Regions from separate parts of the Desulfitibacter alkalitolerans DSM 16504 genome, predicted to be linked through region 2. Evidence: riboswitches for the same ligand, from Rfam matches in the RefSeq annotation. Region 2 holds a riboswitch; each other region holds the start of a gene.
The links. A riboswitch is a leader RNA that binds a small molecule or an ion and turns the genes downstream of it on or off. The one in region 2 is predicted to bind glycine.
Positions count from the first base shown of each region.

Region 1: another riboswitch for glycine. It lies ahead of K364_RS0117820 (FAD-binding oxidoreductase); the one in region 2 lies ahead of gcvT (glycine cleavage system aminomethyltransferase GcvT).
Region 3: another riboswitch for glycine. It lies ahead of K364_RS0112510 (GrdX family protein); the one in region 2 lies ahead of gcvT (glycine cleavage system aminomethyltransferase GcvT).

Region 1 covers NZ_KK211103.1:259,103-264,538, reverse strand. Annotated here, with positions in the region: gene K364_RS0117830 (TRAP transporter large permease) at 1-308, shown strand, start outside; gene K364_RS0117825 (CdaR family transcriptional regulator) at 446-1,621, shown strand; glycine riboswitch at 1,865-1,941, shown strand; gene K364_RS0117820 (FAD-binding oxidoreductase) at 2,081-3,337, shown strand; gene K364_RS0117815 (FAD-binding oxidoreductase) at 3,334-4,713, shown strand; gene K364_RS0117810 ((Fe-S)-binding protein) at 4,718-5,436, shown strand, end outside.
Region 2 covers NZ_JHVU01000021.1:77,493-82,928, reverse strand. Annotated here, with positions in the region: gene K364_RS0101655 (PocR ligand-binding domain-containing protein) at 1-1,156, shown strand, start outside; gene K364_RS0101650 (corrinoid protein) at 1,172-1,813, shown strand; glycine riboswitch at 1,825-1,925, shown strand; gene gcvT (glycine cleavage system aminomethyltransferase GcvT) at 2,218-3,312, shown strand; gene gcvH (glycine cleavage system protein GcvH) at 3,312-3,695, shown strand; gene gcvPA (aminomethyl-transferring glycine dehydrogenase subunit GcvPA) at 3,695-5,041, shown strand; gene gcvPB (aminomethyl-transferring glycine dehydrogenase subunit GcvPB) at 5,038-5,436, shown strand, end outside.
Region 3 covers NZ_KK211101.1:155,426-160,861, forward strand. Annotated here, with positions in the region: gene K364_RS0112495 (sulfite exporter TauE/SafE family protein) at 1-314, shown strand, start outside; gene K364_RS27600 (methyl-accepting chemotaxis protein) at 330-890, opposite strand; partial or broken gene K364_RS27940 (sugar diacid recognition domain-containing protein) at 885-1,184, opposite strand; gene K364_RS25685 (MFS transporter) at 1,552-2,769, shown strand; glycine riboswitch at 2,918-3,019, shown strand; gene K364_RS0112510 (GrdX family protein) at 3,201-3,578, shown strand; gene trxB (thioredoxin-disulfide reductase) at 3,610-4,839, shown strand; gene trxA (thioredoxin TrxA) at 4,896-5,222, shown strand; gene K364_RS0112525 (glycine/sarcosine/betaine reductase component B subunit) at 5,237-5,436, shown strand, end outside.

The sequences.
Region 1 (5,436 bases), on a different contig from region 2:
CTGTAGGAGCATTCTTGGATACTACTGCTGCTATCCTGCTCATGACACCAATCATACTACCAGTAGTGCATATGGCAGGTATTGATGTTATTCACTTTTCAGTAGTTTTTATATTGGCATTAGTAATTGGAATTATCACGCCACCCTTTGGCATATGTCTTTTTGTAATGAGTGATGTGGCACAAATACCAGTTTCTAGAGTTACAAGAGCTGCACTTCCATATTTAATACCATTAAGTATAACATTATTATTAATTATTTTATTCCCGCAGCTTTCCACATGGATACCCTCACTATTCTTTAAATAAATAGAATAAAGCCATGGAAGAAGCCTCTCCTTTAATAGAATTAATTATCCTGTAAAATTTTTAAAGCTAAAAAACTGCTTTAAAAGGATTATTTATAATTGCAAGGAAAATAATAGTCATATTAAAGGAGGGGTATTATGCTGTTAAACCACGAACTGGCACAAGAAATCGTTGATAAGACAATGAAAATTATCAAAATTAATGTTAACATTTTTGACGACAAAGGCTATATAATTGGTTCTGGGCAAAAAGAGCGTCTGAATACCTTTCATGAGGGTGCCTATGAAGTTATAGGAACTGGACTTAGTGATGAGTTTCCCCTGGAGAAAGCAAAAAAATACAAAGGCGTTCAACCGGGAATCCTGTATCCCATAGAGTTTAATAATAAAATAATTGGAGTAGTTGGGATGACAGGTGATCCGGAAGAGATTAGAAATTATGGTGCCCTGGTTAAAATGACTACGGAAATGATGTTTAGACAGGATTTTTTAACAAAGCAGCTTAGAGCTGAAAAAAATGCTCGGGATAACTATATAAAAGATATTATACTAGGACAATTCGGTTCTGATCTGGATTCTTTTATTGAGCGAGGCCGCAACTTTGAGATAGATGTTCTTTTAGAAAGGCAGGCTGTTGTAATTGACCTGGTTAGTGGCCAGAATAACAGAAGCTTATTGAGCAGTGAATTGGAAAGACAAATACATAGTGATGAAATTCTAAGGATTTTAGAATACCAGTTTTCGCACAAGGAAAACCTTATTGTATATATGGGCAGCGGAAGGTATGTAGTTTTAAAAAGAGTGGATGATAAGCAGCGCAGCAAAGCTGCATTTATAAAAAGCATGAATGAGCTGTCTAATAAATTAGGTGAGCATAATTTTAATGCTGTAATAGGAATTGGTTCAACGCAGATCCACTGGCTGAATCTGAAGGCCTCCTATGTAGAAGCATGTGACGCAATTAAAATTGGCATGAAGGTGAATGATGAAGCAAAGGTATTTCATATTCAAGATTTGTTATTAGAAAAAGGCCTGGACACAATGGATGATAATATAAAGAGCAGTCTGATTACTTCTTTTTTGGCAAATGCTGAACATATTGAAGCCAAGCAGCGGCAGGAGATGGAAAAAACATTAATAGCTTTGTTCGACAGCAACTTAAATGTTAGTGAGGCTGCCAAGAAGCTATTTCTTCACCGCAACTCCCTAACATACAGGCTAAAAAAGCTGTCAGAATCTACAGGACTTGATCCATTATCCTTTTATGATGCTGTAAAGATTTACACAGCTTTAATACTAAGCAGGTTAAAATGATAGGGTTGGGTTATAGTTGAATGCTGAACTCTTAATCTGCATTTATTTTTATTATGTTAATTGTAATACATATTAATAGTAAAACTCTTGACATTTTTCAGAAATGTAAACTACAATGAAATAAACAGAATATTAAACGGATGAAAGGGTTGGGAAATTGGTGAATTGTGCCAGCCGAAGGGGCAAGAGTCTATGGCTTGAAACTCTCAGGTTCACAAGTATATACGTGATGGGACCAGCTCGGGACGTGCCTCTGGAGAGACTTGTAGTGCAAGCGCCGAAGGATTAACTCTCTCAGGCAAAAGGACAGGGGAAGGCAAAAGAAATGGTATGCAGAATACGAAGTACTTTGTGTATTTGCCTTTTAGTCCTAAATTCAGGGGTCAAGGTGTACAGCCTTGATTTTTTTATTTTAATAAAAATCAAGGTTCTTATAACTATTTAGCGAGGGGAGATACAATGGAACAAAGCCTTGGTAATCAGTTAATTGCTGTTGTGGGAAAGGAAAATGTGGAAGAGAACAAAGGCAAGGTGGTGGTTTATCCAGCAAACACAGATCAGGTTAGCAGTGTGCTTAAGCTGGCCTCTAATGCTAACGCCCAGATAACCATCAGGGAAAAGCCCAATCATGATCTGAGTGAGGAAAATGCAAAAAAACTGGTCCTTGATTTAAGTAAGCTTAATGCACTAATTGAAATTGACAGGGATAATGTAACTGCAGCTGTGCAGACAGGAATGACCCTTAATAGCTTGCAATGGCAGCTCCTGGAACAAGGCTTTTATTTTCCGCCTGTGTCTATTTGGGATTATGACAGTTTTTTGATAACAGCCCTTGCCAACAACACCATAGGCTTTAATTCTGCCAGATATGGCAGGTGGAGAGAATTTGTCCTGGGCATGGAAGTTGTTTTATACTCAGGCGAGGTAATTGTCCTTGGTGGTAAGATTATCAAATACGTTTCTGGCCTTGACTTGATGAGCCTTTTCATTGGCTCCAAAAATCAATTAGGTATAGTCACCAGGGTAATAATTCGCCTGCTGCCTAAACCTGAGGCAAGAAAGATGTTAATATGCGGATTTGATTCCTTATCTGATGCCATTGGTGCTGCCCAGAGTCTTGCAGCCAGGAGGTTAGATCCAGCTCGCAATGAGGTAATTACCCCTGGGCTGGCAGGAAAAATTGGACTGCCAGGGATAAATCCTGGTCAAACAGCAGTCTTAACTGAGCTAGAAGGCTTTGCAAAATCACTTGATCGTCAAAGGGCAGAAGTTGAAGTTGCTTATAAAAAGTTTGGAGTAAAATCCATTGCAGTTATTGACCAGGAAGATGAGAGTAATCTTATCTGGCAGAAATATTTTGGGGCTGCTGACCTTTACAAGGGGCAAACCTCTTATGATATAAATGTGCTTCCCTCCAAGCTGGAAAGCATGGCTCAATTCCTGGAGAATAAAACTAAAGAGTTAGGCCTGGAGCTTGAGTTAATAATTCACAGCGGACTGGTTAATATTGATCTTTTTGTGGAGGGTGATACCAACAAGCTGGAGGCTTTTGACCAGGACCTGCTTAAAACTGTTCGTATGCTGGATGGCAAAATAGCCCATGAAAAAATTGGAATTGGTTCACATATCAAAACAATAGATAAATTGGAACATGGTCTGCGTGAGCTTTTTGCCCCTAAACAACTATTGTTGAGTAAGGAAGGTGGTTTAGTATGATTTCATCAGCTCTCATGGAAGAACTAAAAAGTATTGTAGGGCCAAAAAACGTCTTGTCAAAAAAGGATGAGTGCTTTGACTATGGTTATGACGCCACCTTAACAGAGTATTCTGCTGATGCAGTGGTCTTTCCAACTAGCACTGAAGAAGTTGCACAGATTATAAAGCTGGCAAACAAGCACTTACTTCCTGTAATATCAAGGGGAGCAGGAACAAACCTTAGCGGTGGCACTGTACCTCATAAGGGAGGTATTGTATTAAATTTAACAAGGATGAATAGGGTGTTGGAAATAGATACCCAAAACAACCTGGCTGTAGTTGAACCAGGCCTTGTTAATGCTGATTTTCAAGAGTTTCTTGCTCCTTATGGATATTACTATTCACCGGATCCAGCCAGTATGAAGGTATGTACAATAGGAGGCAATGTTGCAGAAAATGCAGGTGGTCCAAGGTGCTTAAAATATGGTGTTACCAGAGAATACATTAGAGGACTGGAAGTGGTTCTGCCTTCAGGTGAAGTGGTTGTTACAGGAAGTAAAAATAAATTTACCAATGATGGATATGACTTAACCAAGCTGATGATAGCTTCTGAAGGTATTTTAGGAGTGTTCACCAAAATAATAGTGAGCATTACACCAATATGGGAAGCTAAAAAAACCATGCTGTGTTCCTTTGATAGAATAGAGGATGCCAGCAATACTGTTGCTGATATTGTTGGTGCAGGTATTGTTCCAACTACCCTGGAAATGATGGATAATTTGTTAATTAACTGTGCTGAGGACCACACAAAGGTAGGCTTGCCAAGGGATGCCGCAGCCATATTGTTAATAGAAGTGGATGGTTATAAAGAAGACCTGCCTGGGCAGGTGGAAACAATACACGGGGTGTGCAAAAAAAATAATGTTCGAGAATTTAAGGTGGCGCAGTCTGCTGCAGAGGTTGATCAGCTGTGGCTTGCAAGAAGAACTGTAATTGGGGCCGTTGCCCGCAAGAGGCCATCCTACTCACTACAGGATGTTACAGTCCCAAGAAATAAAATGCCGGCTATTGTAAATAAAATAGTGGAGATCTCCCAAAAATATAACTTGCCCATAGGAGTTCTGGCCCATGCAGGTGACGGAAACCTGCACCCCCTTGTGCTCTTTGATGAGAGAGACAAGATAGAGGTAGAAAAGGTTCACCATGCTGAGGGGGAAATATGCAAGGCTGCTCTAGAACTTGGCGGTACTTTAAGTGGGGAACATGGTATAGGTACTCTAAAGCTGCCGTATCTTGAGTGGGAGTTTTCCAAAGAGGCAATTGAGCTGATGAAGGGGATAAAAAGGCTGTTTGATCCAAACAACATTTTAAATCCCGGAAAAGTTTTGGGGGTGTAAAACTGTGAGCATATTAAACACCGAAGAAATCTATGAGAAATTAAACAGCTGCAATAAGTGTGGATTTTGTCAGGCAACGTGCCGTGTATATAAGGAGACATTAAGCGAGTTTAACTGTGCCAGGGGCAGACTTAAGCTAATAAAGGCAGTTGCAGATAGTATCCTGGAAAGAAACAAATTCTATGAAGATGCAGTTAACAGCTGTACTCTCTGTCTTGAATGTACCAAAACATGTCCAAGTGGCGTGCCAACGGCCCAGCTAATACTAGCTGCCAGACAGGATCTTGCTCAAACAAGGGGCTTGAGCTTTCCCAAAAAAATAGCCTTAAAACGCATTCTGGCCAATAATTCTTTAAGGAAAATCTCATTTAAATCCGCAAAAATGGTAAAAGGCTTAAAGAGGCTCCACGGTTTTAGGGGTATTGATGTGGCAGGTCTGCCTGTGGCTGAGGTGGCATTTTTGGATACTATAGATAAACTCCCAAGGCTTAAAAACCCTAAATCCAGGGCAGCTTTCTTTGTAGGGTGTATGTTTAATCACTCTCTTGCTGATACGGCACATAATCTGGTAAAGGTTCTCCATGCCAATAATGTGGAAGTAATTATACCCAGGGAGCAGCTGTGCTGCGGAACACCACAGCTTGTCTATGGCGAGGTGAAAACCTTTAATACCCTGGCAAAGCATAATATAGATTTGTTTAACAAGTTAGATGTTGACGCCAT
Region 2 (5,436 bases):
TGAAGATTGTAAATTGTGCCAGATTGTACGAGGATCGGCAAAAGGCCTTGAAAAATGTCAAAGATCTTATGAGCGAGCAGGTAAAGAGGCCGCAAAATATGGTGAACCATATATATTTCGCTGCCACGCAGGTCTGGTAGGTTGGGCTGCACCATTAATGCTGGAGGATAAGTATTTAGGGGCAATTATTTGTGCCCAGGTGCTGATGTGGGAGCCTGAGGACTACTTTCTTGAAGAGATTAAAGAAATGTGCTTGGGGTTAGGCGTGGATTTAGGCGAATTAACAGAGGCAACAAAATCTTTAGCGGTAGTTTCTCCCCAAATGGTTCAGGGAGCTGCAGACCTATTATTTGTTGTAGCAAATCACCTGATGAAAACAAGTCTTATCACACTTCAGCAGCGAAAGGAAATAAGTGAACAGCAGGCACGCCTTGGGGAAGAAATGTTTGCCAGGAAGCAGCTGGAAGAAGCCTTTAAAAAGATAGAGACCCGTTCAAATAGAGTTTATGCCCTTGAAAAGGAGCAGGAGCTTGTTACAAAGGTTCGAAATGGTGATTGGGATGGCACCTACAGGGTTTTAAATGAATTGCTGGCAGATATACTGCAAAAGTACCCTGGTGATATCCAGGAGATAAAGACTAGGGCGTTAGAATTGCTGGTAGTCATGTCAAGGGCAGCTGTAGAGGGTGGAGCTAACCTAAAAAGTCTGCTCAGTCTGAATTCAAGATACATTGATGAAATGATGAGGCTGGATAACATTGAAGATCTCTGCTTGTGGCTTTTAAAAATCACTCAAAAGTTTGTAGATAGTGTAGATGATGGTGATGATATAAAAAATCTTCAGGTTATTCAGAAGGCAGCCGAGTATATGAAAGCTAACTTCATTGAAAAACTCACTATAGATGACATTTCCCAGGCTGTATATCTCAGTCCATGTTATCTAAGTAAAATTTTCAAGCAGGAGCTGGGATGTACAATCATGGAGTTCTTAATAAAAATCAGAATTGAAGAAGCTAAAAAACTGTTGAAGAATCCAAAGTACAACATAATGCAGGTTGCCAATGAAATTGGGTTTGAAGATCCCAGCTACTTTACCAAGGTGTTTAAGAGGAGTGAAGGAGTTACTCCCAGTCAATATAAGAGGAAAGCTTTATAAGTAGGGGGGAGTGCTGTGGCAAAAGAGTATGAATACATTCTTAACGCAGTTATGGAAGGGGATGCCAACAGGGTTAGAACACTTGTGGAAGATTTGCTTCTGAGAGATTATAATCCTATAGACATTCTAAACTGTGGTTTGCTAAAGGGTATGGATAGGGTTAGCGTCTTATTTAAAAATGATCAGGTATATATTCCTGAGGTCTTAATATCATCAAGAGCCATGCATGCAGGAATCCATGTCCTAAAACCATACCTTTCCAAGTCAGAGATGTCCATGTCTGGTAGAATATTAATTGGCACAGTGGCTGGTGACTTGCATGACATAGGGAAAAATTTAGTAATAATGATGTTAAGGGGTAAAGGCTTTGAAGTTATTGACTTGGGTATAGATGTCTCCCCAGAGGAATTTGTTCACGAAGTCAAAAGCCATAAGCCTGACATTCTTGCCCTATCCTCCTTGCTGACCACAACTATGCCTGTTATACCTGAGACAATTAAGCTCTTGAAAAAAGAAGGTCTTAGAGATAGCATTAAGGTAATGGTTGGTGGTGGGCCCCTTACAAGAGACTATGCAGGAGCAGTAGGGGCTGATGCATATGGAGCCAGTGCGCAGCAGGCAGTTGAGGTTGCTCTTGAAATAATGAATAATAATTAAATAAAGGTGGATGAGGTTTAGCGGGAGAGACCTATTAAGGCGCCGAAGAAGCAAAGCAGTTTATTGCTAAGGGACTGTTGAAACTTTCAGGCAAAAGAACCGTTAAAAGGACACATCTCTGGAGAGTTTTCTAATTAAAGAAAACACCCAAGGGGAAACCGACATATGTGTTATGTCGGACAATCTCTCAGGTTTCAGGACAGGGAAGACAGCTATTTTCTTAACGCTGTCTTTTTTCTTTTTTAAAAAATATAAAAAAATGCTCATAATTAAGAAAAAAATTTTTTAAAAAAGAGAGGTGGTGCCCGCAGCCAAAGCTGGTCATAAAACATAATTTTAATGAAAGGGGTGAGTATACAGGGAATGTTATTATAAAGCAAATAAAAAAGGAGGCTGACAGCAAAGTGGAATTAAAATTGACACCTTTATACGAGGCTCATGTAAAGTTGGGAGCCAAGATGGTTGACTTTGGTGGCTGGCATATGCCAGTTGAGTATCAGGGTATTATTGAAGAGCACATGGCAGTAAGAACAAAAGCCGGCTTATTTGATGTAAGCCACATGGGTGAGATATGGATAAGGGGCCAGGATGCCCTGGGCTTTGTTCAAAAAATGGTTACAAATGATGTTTCAAAACTTAACCAGGGTCAGATTCAATATGCCATTTTATGTAATGAAAAGGGCGGAACTGTAGATGATTTGCTTGTTTATAAAATGGCCCAGGACCAATTCCTGCTTGTTGTAAATGCAGGCAATAAGGAAAAGGACTTTAAATGGATGATGCAGCATAAAGCAGGGAAAGTGGAAATCACAGATAAATCAGATAACACTGCCCAGCTGGCCATACAGGGGCCCATGTCATTAGAGATACTCCAGTCAATAACTGATATAAACTTGAGTAATATTAAATATTATTGCTGGGAGTATGGGGAAGTAAATGGCATTGAATGTCTGATCTCCCGTACTGGTTATACAGGAGAAGACGGCTTTGAAATCTACTTTGAGCCAGAATATGCACTTGACCTGTGGGAAAAGATACTCATGGCGGGGGCTGGAAATATTGTCCCTGTTGGTCTTGGAGCCAGAGACACACTGCGTTTTGAAGCAGGCATGCCCTTGTATGGTCACGAGCTAGGGGAGGATATATCCCCGCTAGAGGCAAGGCTTGGTAAATTTGTTGCTCTTGAAAAGGAGTACTTTATTGGAATAGAAGCCCTGAAAAAGCAAAAGGCGGAGGGAGTTTACAGAAAGCTTGTTGGCTTTGAGATGGTTGACAGGGGAATTGCAAGGTCAGATTATCCTGTATTCGTTAATGAGGAAGAGGTTGGTTTTGTAACTACAGGCTCTCCCGCTCCCTTTCTAAATAAGAATTTAGGTAATGCCCTTGTAAAAGTAGAGTATGCTAATGTTGGTAGAGAACTACTAATTGATATTAGGGGTAAGAAGAAAAAGGCAGTTACTATTGCCACACCATTTTATAAAAAAGGAGGAAATTTATAATGTATCCAGTTGATTTAAAGTATTCAAAAGATCATGAGTGGATTAGAGTGGACGGAAAGGAAGTTACTATAGGGATTACATTTCATGCCCAGGAAGCAATGGGGGATGTAGTGTTTGTTGAGCTGCCAGAGGTTGGTGACAGTTTTGAAAGTGGAGAATCCTTTGCAAATATAGAATCAGTGAAAGCAGTATCTGATTGCTATGCACCCTTTGGGGGAACAGTGACTGCTGTTAATGAAGCCCTTGAGGATTCTCCAGAGCTAATTAACACTGACCCCTATGGAGATGGTTGGATAATAAAAATGGAGGCAGGGGATTTATCTGTACTGGACGGTTTGATGTCAGCCCAGGAATATCAAGAATTTCTCAAGGAGGAGGAGTAATGAGATACAGTCCTAATACAACGGAAGATAAAAACCAGATGCTGCAAAGCATTGGGTACGGCAAAATTGAAGAGCTATTCCATGATATACCAGAAGATATTAGAAGGGCAGCAGTACTAGATGTTGGAGATGGGATGTCCGAGTATGAGCTTAGAAAGCATGTGACAAAAATAGCGGCAAAAAATCGCAGCCTTGATGAACTAACCAGTTTTATGGGTGCTGGAGCCTATGAACACTATATTCCAAGCTTTATCGATCAGCTGCTTTTAAGGTCAGAGTTCTATACAGCCTATACTCCCTATCAACCAGAAATCAGCCAGGGGACCCTGCAGGCCATATTTGAATATCAGACCTTAATCTGCGAGCTAACTGGAATGGACGCTGCAAATGCCAGTGTATATGATGGAGCAACTGCAGCTGCAGAGGCAGTTAGCATGGCTGCAGCTGCTGCCAGACGCAGCAAGATACTATACTCTAAAGGCTTACATCCTGAATATATCCAAACCCTTAAAACCTATGCCTGGGCACAAGGCAATGAAATGATAGGCGTTGACTTGGACAGGGGGATTACTTCAATAACTGAAGCAGAAGCAAAAATGAGCAAAGATATTGCCTGCATAGTTGTACAATATCCTAATTTTTATGGTTGTGTGGAAGAATTACAGAAACTAGCAGAAATAGCCCATGACCAGAAGGCTCTTCTAATTGCAGTTAATAATGAACCTGTTGCCCTGGGATTGTTAAAAACCCCTGGAGAGCTGGGTGCTGATATTGTGGCTGGTGAGGGGCAATCTTTTGGGAATCCTGTTGCCTTTGGAGGACCCCATTTAGGATATCTGGCAGCTACTGAAAAGCACGTTAGAAGGCTCCCGGGAAGAATAGTTGGCAGGACACAGGATATTGACGGCAAGCCAGGCTTTGTATTGACGCTCCAGGCCAGGGAACAGCATATAAGAAGAGAGAAGGCTTCCTCAAATATCTGCTCTAATCAGGCTTTATGCGCCCTTGCTGCCAGCATGGCAATGTGTGCCATTGGCAAGGAAGGCTTGAGGGAAATGGCAGAAACTAATCTGCAAAAAGCACATTATGCCTTTAAGAAGCTTACTTCCATAAAGGGAATAGAAGCAGCCTATCCCCATAGACCTTTTTTCAATGAATTTGTATTAAAAGTACCAGTACCTGCCTCGGAAATAATTGGAACCCTGGCAAAAGAGGGAATACTAGCTGGTGTTGACCTTGGCAAATTTGATGCCCACCTGTCTGATCACCTCTTGATATGTGTTACAGAACTAAGAACAAGGGAAGAAATAGACCACTTTGCTCAAAGATTGGGGGGTGCAGTATGAGAGAGCCTGTAATATTTGAAAAAAGCAAACAAGGCAGGAGGGGTTGTTATTTGCCTCCATGTGATGTGCCTTCCCAGCCACTAGAGGAACTGATGCCCAGGGATTATCTAAGGGACAAAAAAGCCGAGTTTCCTGAAGTTGCTGAAATAGATGTGGTGAGGCACTTTACAAGGCTGTCTACTTACAACTATGGAGTGGATACAGGCTTTTATCCCCTTGGTTCATGCACAATGAAATACAATCCAAAGGTCAATGAAGAACTATCTAGATTAAGTGGTTTCGCAAAACTGCACCCTTACCAGCCTGAGGAAATGCTTCAAGGAGCCCTTGAACTTATGTACAACCTTGAAAGGGATCTGGCTAATATAGCTGGAATGGCCAGGGTCAGTCTGCAG
Region 3 (5,436 bases), on a different contig from region 2:
GGATGGCCGGAGTAGGAGGCGCTGCCATACTTATTCCTGCTTTAACATTTTTCTTGAGAATACCTATAAAAATATGTATTGGAACCTCCCTTGGCATCATATTGGCAGGGGGTGCAGCAGGTTTTTTTGGAAAAGCCATTACCGGTCAAATACCTTTTATACCTGCATTGTTTCTGGCAGCAGGTGGAATATTATCATCAAGACTTGGCAGTAAAGTGAGCATGCGGCTAAGGGGCGAGCAATTGAAGAAGATTCTTGCTGTAGTACTGCTAGTCACCTTAATTCGAATAATTGCTACATTAGTTACATTTTAAATAGGGCATGAAGCATTAAACCCTATTTTTCTGACTGGCTAAAGAATTAACTGCCCCTTGAATTTTTAGCATATTGTCCGTTAGATTCTGCAAGGCCTGTGACTGCTGTTTTGTTATACTGCTGGTTTCGTATATTAAAGTTGTAATTTTTTGCATAATATCCTGAATTTTACTGAGGGTGGTTTCTACACTTTGGACTGAGCCTCTAGAGTGATTGGATAGCTTCCTGACTTCTTCAGCTACTACCGAAAAGCCCCTGCCATGCTCACCGGCTCGTGCGGCTTCTATGGCTGCATTTAAACCAAGCAGGTTTGTTTGGTCAGCTATGGTTCTGATTGTGTCTAATACTTTCTGTGTTTCATTAACATCATTTCTGGCCTCGTCTGCTGTACTTTCCAAATTCTTGGCATTTGAGGCTACCTCAAGGGCGCTGGCGGAGATCTCTTCAGCAACTGCAGAAACCTGTTGAATTTGGCCTTGTATTTCTATAATGGCATTTTCAACTAGCTGTTCCTGTTCTAATTTTTCAAGATTTGCAATTATAACTGCACTTGCAAATTTAACGGGATATTTCATAATATCCTTATCCCCAGTAATTCCAATAACACCTATCCTTTTACCCTTATAATCAATAGCTACATTGTAACCTGCTCTAATGTTTTCCATGGCTGCCTCTTCTTCTTTAGAAACACCATATTCATCCATTACTCCAGACATTATTTTAGCAGCAATTTCATGTCGCTTCCCTTCCCGACCTGGTATTGTTGATACCAAAACTATGCCATCATCAACAAATATTGTGGCATTTTCACCAGTTTCAGCTGCCAGCATGTCCACCATTTTTTGACCAATTTCCTTATGAATCTTCATACTAACCTCCTTGACCTCTATATATGTATTTATTTATCCTATATTCTACACATGAGTTTATATACCTTTTTTTACATTCTTTGACAATAATTTTTTTTCTAAATATTTGTTAAATAAGCAGTTGATATGGATTTCCGGTGCTTTCCTGTGGATATTTAGTAATACCTCTTCATATGAAACTTGATAAGCTAATAAATACCTATCTACAACAGGCTGGGAAACAATAAAAAGTATTCTTTAAAAAGTGTGCTTTCATAAATACAATCCAATTATTCTAAAGAAAGCTGTTTAATAATACCCATTAATAAAGTAAAATACATTTATAGTGCTAAAAAAAGTTAATCTTTCTTGGCCAATGGGGGTTTATATGTCAGGTAGAGCTTTGCAGGTTACTCAAAATCATAGTAGACACACATTAGTTTTCATGGGTATCTTTATTTTTCTCATATCTGTAGGAGAGGGTATGACAGCTCCTGCAATTCCCCTTTATGGAGATGAGCTAGGTGCTACATACAAGCAGCTTGGGTTTTTAATGACTGGATATTCAATTGCCTATGCAGCAATGACAGTTTTTTCAGGAAGAATGTCAGACCAGTATGGACGTAAAAAAATACTGCTCATGAGCATTATTTTGTCTATATTAGCCTCTACTGGGTATTACCTTGCCACAAGTCCTATGATGCTATTAGTCTTTAGGACATTAGAAGGTATGAGCAGAGGTATGCTGTGGCCGGTGGCTGAAGCTATAGTTGCCGATAATACCACCTTTGAAGGTAGAGGCAAGGCAATGGGGCATTTTTCTGCAGCATATGGTGGTGGGGTGGCTACAGGTACTTTAACAGGTGGTTATATTATGGAATACATGGGTTTGACTCAGGTATTTCCCTTTTACCCCATACTTGGAATTATTGTATTTGGGACGGTCCTGCTGGGTGTAAAAGAGGCAGTTGGAGAGGCCCATTACGGTCACGGAAATCCACGTCAGGGCAATATGAAAAATCTTTACCTTGAAGTTAAGAAAATCTGGCCAATATGCTATGCTGGTTTTGCATATGCAGGCTTTTTATATTCCCTTTGGGGTTTGTTATCAAAAGTAGCAGATACCTTTGGAGTTGCTCATCTAGGCATAGGAGTCATTTTTACACTTTTCTGGTTATCACGCTTGAGCTCCTTTATAATTTGTGGGAGGGCTATTGACTGGTTCGGGCGTAAAAAGGTATTCTTGGCCGGCATAGTCTTTTGTTCCATCTCAGCAGGCTCCTTTCTTATAGCCAGTGAATTCTATATATTTTTATTTGCTGCCCTGCTAGGTGGTATAGGAACAGGGATAGTTTTTCCCTTGAGTATAACCCTTGTAGCTGACTTTACCTCGCCTGAATATCGGGGATTTGGCATGGGTTTCTTGGAATTGGTAATGGGCATGGGCATGATTACCCAAACAGCCATTTCAGGTATACTGGGAGAATTAGCAGGGGTGCACATGACTTTTTTCTTTACCTTTTTTGTAATGTTAATTGCCCTGCCCATATCCCTGTTTTTTGTCAAGGAACCCGTTGCTGAATACAGGAATACAACTTACAATTAAGTAATACACATTAGTATAAAAACTTTGGTATTATTTTTTACTTTAATGGAAATATGGATAAATTTTTATAAAAGGTATTGAGAAGTTCCATTGTTAATGGTAGAATATCACTAAGTTAATGAAAGTTAGTACAATTACATATTGGAGAATGACAAATACGGGAGAGTTCTTCGAAAGAACACCGAAGGAGCAAGTTTTGAGTTGCCAATTCAAAAACGAAACTCTCAGGTTATGGGACCGTATTTTGACTCAACTCTGGAAAGCGTTCTGACACCGAAGGAGCAAAACAGGTTTTAAGCTGTTAATCTCTCAGGTTTTAAGACAGAGGAAAGGCGACTAAGTTCGTTGATTCTCTGTCTTTTTTGTTTGTTAAATTTTTTTACACTTAAGATTTTTACATTTAAAAGTATGGATATTTAAACAGGTGATAGATGATGAATTTTCTTCTTGTAACAAACAACCCTTTAGTGGAGAAAAAATACGGTGATTTTACTGAGAAAGTGGATGGTGTTTTATTTGAGGTTCTAACAAGGGTTCGTGATTATGTTCATAAGGGTCATGGCTTGTTAATGCATCCACTGGCAGGCAGTATTAAACCCAATGAAACGCCCTACAGGTCCCTGCTAATTACCAGGGAACCTCTAATAGGGAAAATTGACTTTAAATCTTTAGAACTGATAGAGAACTCCTTTATTGCGTATAAAAAATTCGTCCATACTGGGTGTCAATATACTGAAAAAGTCCTAGAGGATTATCAAAGTATCGATCTGGAACTAGTTAAGTCAGCAGTGGAAAGCTTACAAAATTAAGTAATATATTATCTGCAAGGAGGTTGGGAAAGTGACAAAGGAAATATGGGATATTCTCATTGTAGGAGGAGGTCCTGCAGGATTAACAGCGGGTATCTACGGAGCAAGATCTAAACTTAAAACACTTATTTTAGAAAAGGGCAGACCTGGTGGTCAGGCTGCAACAACTGAAGAAATGGAAAACTACCCTGGTTTTGGAAGAGGTGCGACAGGCCCAGGTATTATGAAGGCCATGCAGGAGCATGCAGAAGACTTTGGGGTCATCATTGAAAAAGAAACAGCAGTAGATTTGGACCTTGATGGGGAGATTAAAATTGTTAGGACTAAAAAGGGTAAAGAGTTTTATGGAAAAACCGTTATCTTGTGTCCAGGTGCCAATCCTCGTTCCCTGGGCATTAAGGGCGAGAAAAAATTTGTTGGCAAGGGAGTATCATATTGTGCAACATGCGATGCAGACTTTTACGAGGATTTAGATGTGATAGTTGTTGGAAATGGAGATGCAGCCATTGAGGAAGCAATTTATTTAACCAAGTTTGCTGAGAAGGTTACTGTTATTGTTATCCATGATGAAGGCATATTAGATGCAAATAAAGCCAGTCAAGAAAAGGCCTTTGCCAATCCCAAAATTCATTTTATCTGGAATTCAGTATTAGAAGAAATCAAGGGAGATGGCATTGTAGAAAGTGTGGTAATTAAAAATTTAAAAACAGGCGAGATAACTGATATGGAAACAAATGGCGTATTCTTCTTTGTTGGTTACGTGCCAAATACAGAGTTTTTAAGAGGAAAAATAGACTTGAATGACCAGGGGTATATTATAGTTAATGAGAAAATGGAAACTTCAGTTCCAGGAGTTTATGCAGCAGGGGATGCAAACCAAAAGTATCTTAGACAAGTTGTAACGGCAGCAGCAGATGGGGCCATTGCGGCCTTTGCAGCTGATAAATACCTGGCAGAAGAAGAAAACTTCAAAATGCAGGTTTTAAATGCTCAAGGCACTGTATTGGTTGCCTTCTGGAGTCCGCAAAAAGAGGAAAGTATTGAGGCGGTTTCATTATTAGAACAAAATGTAAATCAATTGGCAAATACCAAGCTTGTGAAGATAGACCTGTACAGAAATCACCTGGTAGCAAACAGATATAATGTAGAAAGCATACCTGCAGTGCTGGTTTTTGAAAATGGCGAAGTAATTAATAGACTAAAGGGATCCATAAGTCAGGAAGTTTTAAGGGAACTTGCAGCAGGCAGAGAAACTGTTTAAGCCAGGGTTTTAGTTTAATATTTATTATAGATTTTAAAAATATGGAGGTGAAAAAGATGCATGTATTTGACAAGGAGAATTTTGATGCACAGGTATTAAGTAGTTCTGAGTTGGTTTTAGTTGATTTCTGGAGCCCAAAGTGTGAGCCCTGTAAAGAATTAATGCCGGAAATTGAAGCCCTTGCAGAAAAATATGGAGACAAAATGAAGTTTGGAAAGGTTGATGTATCTCAAAACCGTCGTTTGTCAATAGGACAAAAGGTTTTAGGATTGCCTACAATAGTCTTTTATAGAAATGGTGAAAAGGTAGCAGAGATGTCAAAGGATTTCACTGCAGAGGATGTAGAGGCCAAAATTAATGAATTATTAAAAATAAACACGTAAGGGGGTGAAGGGAATTGCGTTTGGAAGTAGGCAACATTTTTATTAATAACATAGAGCTAGCTGACAAGACAGAGGTTAAAGATGGAGTTTTATATGTGAACAGCCAGGAACTGGCGAAGATAGCTGGAAGTGATGATAGAATTGCAGATGTTCAGATTGAACTGGCAAAACCTGGAGACAAAACGCGGATTGTACCTGTAAAAGATGTTATAGA